3 regions of the Lysinibacillus canaveralius genome follow, and region 1 is predicted to be linked to each of the others. Evidence: riboswitches for the same ligand, from Rfam matches in the RefSeq annotation. Region 1 holds a riboswitch; each other region holds the start of a gene.
The links. A riboswitch is a leader RNA that binds a small molecule or an ion and turns the genes downstream of it on or off. The one in region 1 is predicted to bind thiamine pyrophosphate.

Region 1 (3,281 bases):
CTCATACAAGCTGTTGTTCTAACAAGTTTATATTGGACTTCAAATCATTATGTATTAGGAATGGTTAACATTGGTATGATGTCGTTAACAGCCATCCTTTTAACAACATCTACTCAGCTTTATTTAATTGACCTCGCTGGCATTTATCAGCCTAAAGCAACAGGACTTGCTGCTTCACTAATGCCAGTAGCAAGTAACTTAGGTATCGCATTTGGATCTGCACTCGGCGGATTTGTATACTATCAAGGTAATTTAATGGATGTAGCATGGGTTGGCGGGATCGTTGCAGTCTGTGCAAGTGTACTAACGTTCATTAGTTATTATTTAGACCTGAAACAAAAGAAATTAGCATAAATCCTGTTGAAAAAAGTATTAGGAACATATAGTTGTTCCCTAATACTTTTTTATGATTAGGTATACCGTTACTCCTATTAATTAGCGGTTCCTCATATGATTAGTATCATAGTGTATGTTCATTTTGATTTTATTCAAGCCCTTATCAATTTTGAAAATTAACGTATGAAAAAGCAGAGGATATAATCGCAGCTGCAAAACGTAACCCATTTCAGTCAACCCTTTTTCATAGCCTGCTTGTCAATCTGAATATATAGATTTACTTCAAGCATACCACCAACAGCTTTCTACGTTGGAGCGTGAGATTGATCAGTTAGCGGTACAACTTGAAGAATATAAACTACTCCAAACAATTCCCGGTGTAGGTGAAAAAATCGCTGCAACGATTTTTTCTGAAATCCTAATCCATAACAAGACCACCATCAACGACTAAATTTTGCCCAGTGATAGCACATCCCCAAGGTGATGCAAAGAATAAAGCCACGTCTGCTAACTCTTTTGGTGTTGTCACTCTTTGTAACGGTGTTGCAGCTTCAATCATTTGAAATACTTCTGCTGTCGTAACTTTACTCGCATCCGTTTGTTTTAAGAGTCCGCCAGACATCATATTGACTGTAATGCCATACGCACCTAACTCTTTGGCCATGTTACGTGTAAATCCGAGCAATGCTGCTTTAGCTGTTGTATATTCATGATAAGCTACTACGGGATGCTGAAATAAATTTGTCCCAATATTTATAATTCGACCAAATCCCAGGTCCTTCATATCCTGAACACATGCTTGAATACTATTCAAAGCACCCTTAATCGTTCCTTCAAATTGCTTATTGTAATCAGTCCATTGAAGGTCAAACACATTTTTTTGCGAAAGTGGATTAAATTCGAAATCAATCAACGCATTATTGACTATGGTTGTAATCGGCGTATGAAAATGTTGCTTTGCTGTTTCGACCAGTTGCTGCACTTCTTGTTGATTGCGTATATCTGCTTGTAAAGCGATAACCTGAGGACCCAAACTTTGCGCTAAACGCGTTGCTTTTTCCTCGCTTTTATAATAATTCAGTACGACATTAGCCCCCTCCTTAACAAAAGCTTTAACGAGTTCTTCTCCAACGCCTCTACTTGCACCTGTAACTAAAACGGTTTGTTCATGTAGTTTCATTATAATTTCCCCTTACTTAATTTTTGTAAAGTTGTTTGGGACCCGGAATTTTGTAAAGAACGGAAACGACAGTAAAGATATCTGCACCTTTTCGAACTTTTTACAAAACCCCATACAGTTTCCTCCTCACTAGATAGACGTAAGTGCAAAAAAACGTCCCTATTAATATAGAGACGCCCAAAAAAGTGTATACTACACCTATAATTGCTCCCTACGTCAGTGTTAACTGTCAGGTTCTAAGGGTCAGGTTTTAACCTTCTCAACACAACTGTGTCCCCCTGCAATTAAAGTATTTGCATAAGAAAAGCTCCACGTAAATTACGCGGAGCCATAGTAAGTACAGGAAAATAATATGTACTTTGCTCCCTACGTCCGTATTAACGGTCAGGTTCTAAGGGTCAGGTTTTACCTTCTCAACACAACTGTGTCCCCCTGCAAATGCATTTAATTAGCTTGATTCTATCAAAGTTCGCTGTTATTAACAAGTACATTTTAAACTTAAATACTACATCCTTACAAGCAGCCAACAATTGTCCCAATCAATCGTTTGTAACCTTTCATAAGAGAGATATTAATAATATAACTCTATACCAGAAAGTCAAGCACTTGTCCTAAATCACTTAAAGTTTAAAAGGATATACTGTTCCATGCTCAGACTAACACTAATATTAATTTCGTAATTTTTTTATAAAAGTGTAACGATCCGCACTTACAAAACTACAGTCAGGAACTAAAGGGGCATTGCGAAGCTTTAAAGCAAATTTATTCAAAATTGGTGTAATCTCAGCACGTCTACTCTCATCGATAGCATATTCTAAACCATATTTATAAATATCGGGTTTAATTTCTACTGTCTGCTCAGCATACTTAGGGTTATACTTAATTATCTTGAATTGTTGCTGCTCCAAAGTAAAACCCCTATCAGATTCTACTTAGAAATAAGTATATTCCTATCAATTCCATGTATTTACCTGCATAATTTCACCTTTTATTTCTAATTAACTATCAAAGCACACGTATAGGTAAATATCTCGTCTATCATCCTGCATGTTAACACTTAAAAAGCTAGTCAACCAGCCGCTTCTCCATCAACACTGTGTTATACCAGGAGCCGTCTCGTTATGCAATTTTTTCACGAACGCCTACGAAACGAAATCCGGCTTTTTCGTGTACTCTAATGGCTTGCACTATTTTTCTAGAAAAATGGATGATTGAAGCATCCTGTAACCTGATTTTCTGCATTCTTCACAAAGAGCTTCCAATAAAATACTGCTAACCCCTTTTCCAGAAACAGATTGCCTGATGTAAATACTTATTTCTGCAACACCTTTGTATACTTCACGCACTGAAATGGGCGTAACAGATATCCACCCTTGCACAGCCCCATTCTCTTCGTAGACAACCCGCAAACCTTTATCAAATTTTATATCCCATTTTGCTGGTGTTGGTGCGATTGTTTCAAAGGTTGATCAACCCGTATTCATCCCTTCCTGATAAATAGCAACAACAATCTCTATATCTTGATTCGCCATTTTCCGAATCATTTTGTTCCTCCTATAAAAGCGACTTCCGTTAAGGAAACCGCCTTATTTTGTAAATCATAAAGAATGATCTTTTACTTAAAAGACTAGTTGTGTATGCAACCCTTCTGCAAGCTCTACCCAATACCTTTCCTAGCAACAACCGCCTATACCGCTGTAACAGACACCCGTTTCCGGCAGACTGAGCTGTACGTTTCTTGCAGCTTCTATATCACCAGCTAAAT
Region 2 (3,281 bases), 630 kb from region 1:
CATCTCTTTTTTGTGCACCCGGATGCCCTTTTGCTAAATCTGCGGCATGTGCGGCAATTTTGTAAGTGATGACCCCTTCTCGCACATCATTCCGGTTCGGTAAGCCTAAATGTTCCTTTGGTGTCACATAGCACAGCATCGCCGTCCCGTACCAACCGATCATTGCAGCACCGATTGCCGATGTTATATGGTCATAGCCCGGTGCGATATCCGTTGTAAGAGGGCCTAGTGTGTAGAACGGTGCCTCCTGGCAAATTTCCAATTGCTTATCCATATTTTCTTTTATGAGATGCATCGGCACATGACCCGGTCCTTCAATCATCACTTGTACATCATGTTTCCAGGCAATCTTTGTTAGTTCACCAAGTGTTTCAAGCTCCGCAAACTGTGCTTCATCATTTGCATCATGAATGGAGCCCGGCCGCAAGCCGTCGCCAAGGGAAAACGCCACATCATAAGCTTTCATAATTTCACATATTTCTTCAAAGTGCGTATAAAGGAAGCTTTCTTCGTGGTGAGCTAAGCACCACTGTGCCATAATCGACCCGCCCCGGGATACAATACCTGTTAAACGGTTGGCTGTTAACGGGATATAACGCAGAAGCACTCCCGCATGAATTGTGAAGTAATCCACCCCTTGCTCTGCTTGTTCGATTAATGTATCACGATAAACCTCCCATGTGAGATTTTCTGCTATCCCATTTACTTTTTCAAGCGCTTGATAAATCGGCACGGTACCAACCGGAACAGCAGCGTTTCGAATAATCCATTCCCGTGTTGTGTGAATGTTTTTCCCTGTCGAAAGGTCCATCATTGTATCCGCTCCCCAACGTGTCGCCCAAAGCATTTTTTCAACCTCTTCCTCGATCGTAGAGGACACAGCTGAATTGCCGATGTTCGCATTAATTTTGACATGAAAATTGCGTCCTATAATCATCGGCTCCAGCTCGGGGTGATTAATATTGGAAGGGATAATGGCGCGTCCTCTTGCTACTTCACTTCGAACAAATTCAGGGTCCATATTTTCGCGGATTGCAATGAACTCCATTTCAGGTGTAATGATTCCCCTCTTTGCATAATGCAGCTGTGTGACATTGTTCCCTGCTTTCGCTCTTAATGGTTTACGTTTTAAAGCAGGAAATGCCTTTTCAGTAGCACGCGGGTCATTGTTACTTTTATAGCCGTTGTCTTCAGGCTTGATTTGACGCCCTTCATACGCTTCAACGTCTCCCCGCTCAAGAATCCATTTCTCTCTGAGAGCAGGCAGCCCCTTTGTAAAATCCGCTGAATAGTGAGGGTCGGTATAAGGACCGCTTGTATCATACACACGAACCGGCGGATTCTCCTGTTCTCCTGCTGCTCCAGTGGTCGCACTTAGCTTGATTTCCCGCATCGGCACGTTCAGATCAGCTCTTGAACCTGTTACATATACTTTTTTGCTTGATGGAAAGGATGACATAGCGGCAATGCTTGCTTTGTTAAATGAAGTAGTTGACATAAAAATCTCTCCCTTTAAAAGTATTAGGGGACGAGACCCAGAACAAAGTGGCAAAGGGAAACAAACTATACATGATGCGAATCACCGCAGTTAACTTAAACAGCGTCTATATTTCTACTAACAAAAAGTGTTACTCCTTTTTTACTTTCTGCTCAGTAAGAAGCTGTTACACAATAAAAAAGCTGAATCCATCTATAAAAATGGACCCAGCGTACATGTAATCGTTTGCTAATACATGAAGAACACTAACTTCCCTACGCTGGCATGATCCAGATCAGGTCCAAAGGGTCAAGAAACTTCACAGCGTTTCCCTCTCAGCCCAACTCATTGGACTCCCCTAGTTATTACTATTGAGTTGCAAGTTTAGTATACAGGAAGTGTTATGAAAATAAAAGAATATTTTCTAACTATTTTGTATAATAAGACGTTCCAGCCGCTATATGCCCTGAATGCTTATTCTCGTATTTCGATTCCGAGCATCATGGCAAATAATGCAGCCTGCCCCGGGGCAATTTTGCAGCCTTGTACCTGCTTCAGGTCAACATGCAGCACCTCAAATATCGACTGACTGAAATCAAGTCCCTTTAACGTAGTTTCCTCAAAGCTCGCATCATTCAAATCACACGAATCCCATTGCAGCCCGTTATGCCGTACGTGATAAAAATCCGTTCCCTGCATCGTACAGTGGGAAAATTTCGTTTGGTTAAACGTGGATTCCGCAAAAACAGCATAATTGGCAAAACACTGCGTGAAATTCGTTTCTTGAAAATGCCCTTCGGCAAAGCTTGTTCCTACCAGCTTGCAATTCACGAAGTTTGTACGGTAGAAATAGCCGCCTTCCCACTTGCTGTTCGATAAGTCACAATGTTTGAACAAGACATCCGATACATCAAACTTTGAAAAATCACATGCCTGAAATACACAATGTTCAAAAACAACGTTCGATAGGCTGTATTTTTCAAGCCTCCATTCATCCACTACTTCGTGGCGGATCACACATTCCATTACTTCCTCAGCTTTAAAAGCGTCTGAAATTGTTACTTGCGGATATTCATCATATCGTGTAATACTGAACCTCTCCTAACTTTCTAAAAAACACGCTGTAAAAGTAGTGTTTCATAAAGTATTCACTTCATTCATATATCTTGCAGCAGTTGGGATAGACTGCTAGTTTAGTAATTGGTCCGTCATCCCAAACAAGAATGCACATACAAAAATACTCATAAGGACCCCTATCAGCACAGTAAGAAAGACAGCCAGCTTAAAGTATCCTCCGCTCTGATTGAACTCTTCTGTTTCTCTCATATAAAAATAAAAACTTGGCAGCAGCAATAAAATCCCTACTCCTGTCTGCCATGACCAGGATACGTCCGCTTCCATACTCGCTTCAGTGAATAGAAGCACGAAGATACCGAACAGCATACCGTAGCTATAATATTTCGCAAAATGATAAAAGGTAAATAAACGAGCTCTTTCCCTTTCGATCCGTTCTTTTCGTGACAAAATAATTACTCCTTCTAATGCTTTTCATAGATGTAGAAATCTCTTTCTTCTATTAAAAATATACTATACTAATACTGAAATTTCCCGACTAATTTAATTAAACCGTCAAGCAGGCTGTAAAAACACTTGTTATTTATCTTTCATTTACCTATGCCTATCTGTTCTTGCCTGGATATATCGATAATAAGCGCATGTACCATTTTTATTGTGTAATTCTACATTTCAGCCGCCTTCCCCTTTATACAAAAAACATCTTCCAATCTACTTTTGGCTTACTGCC
Region 3 (3,281 bases), 200 kb from region 1:
ATATTTATCATGAAAAATCGTGTGCTTTAAAACAAAATTGGCACTCTCAACAGCTATACATTCCCCTTTGACTGGTATCATTTCGTGCTGTAACCCAAGCTGCCGAAAGAACGGAGTACTCCACACACCACTGGCAATGACAATACGCTTTGCTTTGAAAAGCTCCTTTGTCGTTTCAATTTCAAACAGATCCTGCTGTTTTTTAATATGCAACACCTTTGTATGCTCTACAATTGATGCACCATACAGCTGAGCACCTTTTGCGAAGGCTTGGCATACACGCGCCGGCAACACATTTATATCCTCTTCAATATAAGCTGCACCTAAGATATCCGGGGTAACTTCTTGCTCTAGATTTCTTACTTCCTCTGGTTCAAGCCATGTCACCGTAGGCTGTGCAAGTACCATTGCTAATTTTTCTTTGTCACGCTCAGAAAATGCAAGCTTTAAAATCCCCCCTTTCCTAAAACCTAAGTCAATCCCGCTCTGCTCGTATAATTCTTCCTTTAACACGGAATAAAGAGACTGACTATACCTCGCAAAAGAGAAAAAGGCTTTCACCTCATCCTCCAATTCCGAATGGGCACCGAGCATGCCGGCTGCTGCGCTTGTCGCTTTTAAACCAATCTGACCTTCCTCTAGCACGGCTACATCGACCTGCTCCTTCGCTAAATAGTAAGCAATAGCACTGCCAATAATCCCGCCGCCAATCACGGCTACCTCATAGCTTTTTTGCATATTGAATGGCCTCCCTAAAATGCTCTGCTTCAGCAACTGGACGATGGGCTGAAAAAATACCCGACATCACCGCAATGCCATCTGCCTGCACGTCCCGCAATGCCTGGAGCCGATTTACCTGAATACCACCAATCGCATAGACGGGAATCTTTAAACTCCCTTTCATTTCAATAATGGGGGTAAGACCGTTTGGGGCCTTTCCTTTTTTGCTATTCGTTTCAAAGCAATGTCCGTATAGCACATAATCAGCTCCTTGTCGCTCCGCCTCCTTAGCTCCCTCATAATCATGAACAGATTTCCCTACATGAAGATGCGGAAATCGCTCTTTTACCTGTTGCACAGGCAGCCCCTTTTCTGGTAAATGCACTGTTTGGATACCGCTGCACAAAGCAATATCCAACCGATCATTGATGATGAGTTTCTCTTTTGGCACACCTCCCTCGTCCAAATATTCAAGCAGCGCCATCACTTCCTTTACCGTCTTTGACTTTTCGCGTATTTGAATAAAATCAACACTATACTGGATTTGAATTATTTCCTGCGCTAACTCCAAAACCGACTGGCAATCATCTGTTACAGCCATTAGCTTCATATTTACATGCTCCCTTTATTGATTTTAAGCAACAAAAAACCACTCTCCCAAAAGGAAAGTGGTTCTGTTTGAATGCAACATATGCACAAAGGCACACAAAACATAAACATCCGCTACTTCCCTACGCAGATACAAATCTGATCAGGTTATGAGGGTTTAAAAGTACCTACTTTCGTCTCAGCCCTTATCAAGGGATCCCCTAGTAAAATTCATTTTCAATTTATAGGCTATCTGCCGTTTGCTGAATATCATCATTCCCCTTCATATTGAGGCGTAATAAAGGCACCACTACAAAAGTAGAGATGCCTAAAAAGTGCATATGTATGTACTCATCGCTCCCTACGCCAGTATTAACTGTCAGGTTCTAAGGGTCAGGTTTTACCTTCTCAACACACACGCGTCCCCCTGCAAATTCATTGAATTGTTTTTATTGTACTGATAAAAATGGTTAAATGCAATAATTTTTTGAATCGTATGAATTATTCATTAGATCCAAGCGGGATAAAAGGTTTTTAATCGTTAGCGTTGATTCACTTTGAATTATATGAACAAGTTTCTTTTCTCATCTTTCTCATGTACCTCAAATAACAACCAACCAATTCAATAAAAAACAAGTATTTCTTTTACTTCAAGCCTATTGTGTTGTATCTAAACCCTCTTGTATCATAAAAGCAACAGTCAGCTATGATAAAACGTAGCATAACTCCATAAAAAACCTCTAGCACCGCTCACACATCATCTAAATTTTGCAATCCCGCCAATTGTTGTGAATTTGTATTAACCCCCCAGACTCACTAAATGCCTTTGTCAATTGAACAAAAGGAAAACGCAACCTCACTATTTGATTCGTTAAACTAAAAAAGCACCCGACAAGTTTTTACCTGTCAGGCACTTCTCAAATCATACTATGGGCACTTGTTAAAAAGTACCAAATACCAAACCCTTGGTATTCCTACTCTTGAATCGCAGCTTCAAGCGCTACAACCATCATGTCTTTGAACGTTGTTTGACGCTCTTCAGAAGATGTTACCTCACCAGTAATAATGTGGTCAGAAACAGTCAGTACTGCTAATGCTTGACGTCCAAACTTCGCTGCTAGTGTATATAGTGCTGCAGCTTCCATTTCAACTGCTAATACGCCATATTTCGCAAGCTTTTCATTTTGTTCTTCATCTGAATAGAACATGTCGGCAGTGAAGATGTTCCCCACTTTCAAGTTCAAGCCCGCTTCTTTACCAGCATTGTATGCTTTATGAAGTAGATCGAAGTCAGCAGTTGGAGCAAAGTCAATACCGCCGCCCCAGATCACTTGGTTTAAGCGTGAATCTGTAGAAGCCGCTTGTGCTAAAATAACGTCACGCACTTTTACGTCTTTTTGAATCGCACCGCATGTACCAACACGGATTAATTTTTGTACACCGTATTCTTGCATAAGTTCCGTTGCATAGATCGAGATAGAAGGTACACCCATACCTGTCCCTTGCACAGATACACGGCGACCTTTGTATGTACCTGTATATCCAAACATGTTACGCACTTCGTTGTAGCATGTTACATCTTCCAAAAATGTTTCTGCGATGAATTTCGCACGAAGCGGATCTCCTGGAAGTAATACGATATCAGCGATTTCGCCTTGTTTAGCAGCAATATGGATACTCATAAATAGTCCCTCATTTCAGTTATTTTCAAGTTAATGATACTTCGTTTTCCTGTTTGATGCAATCGTTAGACGTCTTGCTTTGAAAAGTTAGAGTAGTTTGTTAATTCCTTCTCATGCTTCCTATAATTGATATTTTGTTGCATATAAGTCCCATAATTCATCAAATACAGAAGTGGACATCTCCTCATGTGCCTGCATCTCAATATAAGCCGTCAATTCGTCAAAATCCTCAGCCGCTTTTGGAAAGGCCGGATCATTAAATACAGCTTCTGCAAAACGTCCTTTTTCATC

Region 2: another riboswitch for thiamine pyrophosphate. It lies ahead of thiC (phosphomethylpyrimidine synthase ThiC); the one in region 1 lies ahead of AA0Y26_RS11390 (3-oxoacyl-ACP reductase).
Region 3: another riboswitch for thiamine pyrophosphate. It lies ahead of AA0Y26_RS12470 (thiamine phosphate synthase); the one in region 1 lies ahead of AA0Y26_RS11390 (3-oxoacyl-ACP reductase).

Annotation. Positions count from the first base shown of each region.
Region 1 is NZ_CP154840.1:2,254,138-2,257,418, forward strand. Features, by position in the region: gene AA0Y26_RS11385 (MFS transporter) at 1-354, shown strand, start outside; gene AA0Y26_RS11390 (3-oxoacyl-ACP reductase) at 755-1,516, opposite strand; TPP riboswitch at 1,708-1,806, opposite strand; TPP riboswitch at 1,863-1,960, opposite strand; gene AA0Y26_RS11395 (hypothetical protein) at 2,185-2,424, opposite strand; gene AA0Y26_RS11400 (N-acetyltransferase family protein) at 2,704-2,895, opposite strand; gene AA0Y26_RS11405 (NAD(P)-binding domain-containing protein) at 3,190-3,281, opposite strand, start outside.
Region 2 is NZ_CP154840.1:1,622,241-1,625,521, reverse strand. Features, by position in the region: gene thiC (phosphomethylpyrimidine synthase ThiC) at 1-1,498, opposite strand, end outside; TPP riboswitch at 1,733-1,847, opposite strand; gene AA0Y26_RS08080 (pentapeptide repeat-containing protein) at 1,952-2,503, opposite strand; gene AA0Y26_RS08075 (hypothetical protein) at 2,666-3,001, opposite strand.
Region 3 is NZ_CP154840.1:2,458,490-2,461,770, forward strand. Features, by position in the region: gene thiO (glycine oxidase ThiO) at 1-738, opposite strand, end outside; gene AA0Y26_RS12470 (thiamine phosphate synthase) at 722-1,330, opposite strand; TPP riboswitch at 1,432-1,541, opposite strand; TPP riboswitch at 1,650-1,747, opposite strand; gene deoD (purine-nucleoside phosphorylase) at 2,283-2,990, opposite strand; gene AA0Y26_RS12480 (YozE family protein) at 3,111-3,281, opposite strand, start outside.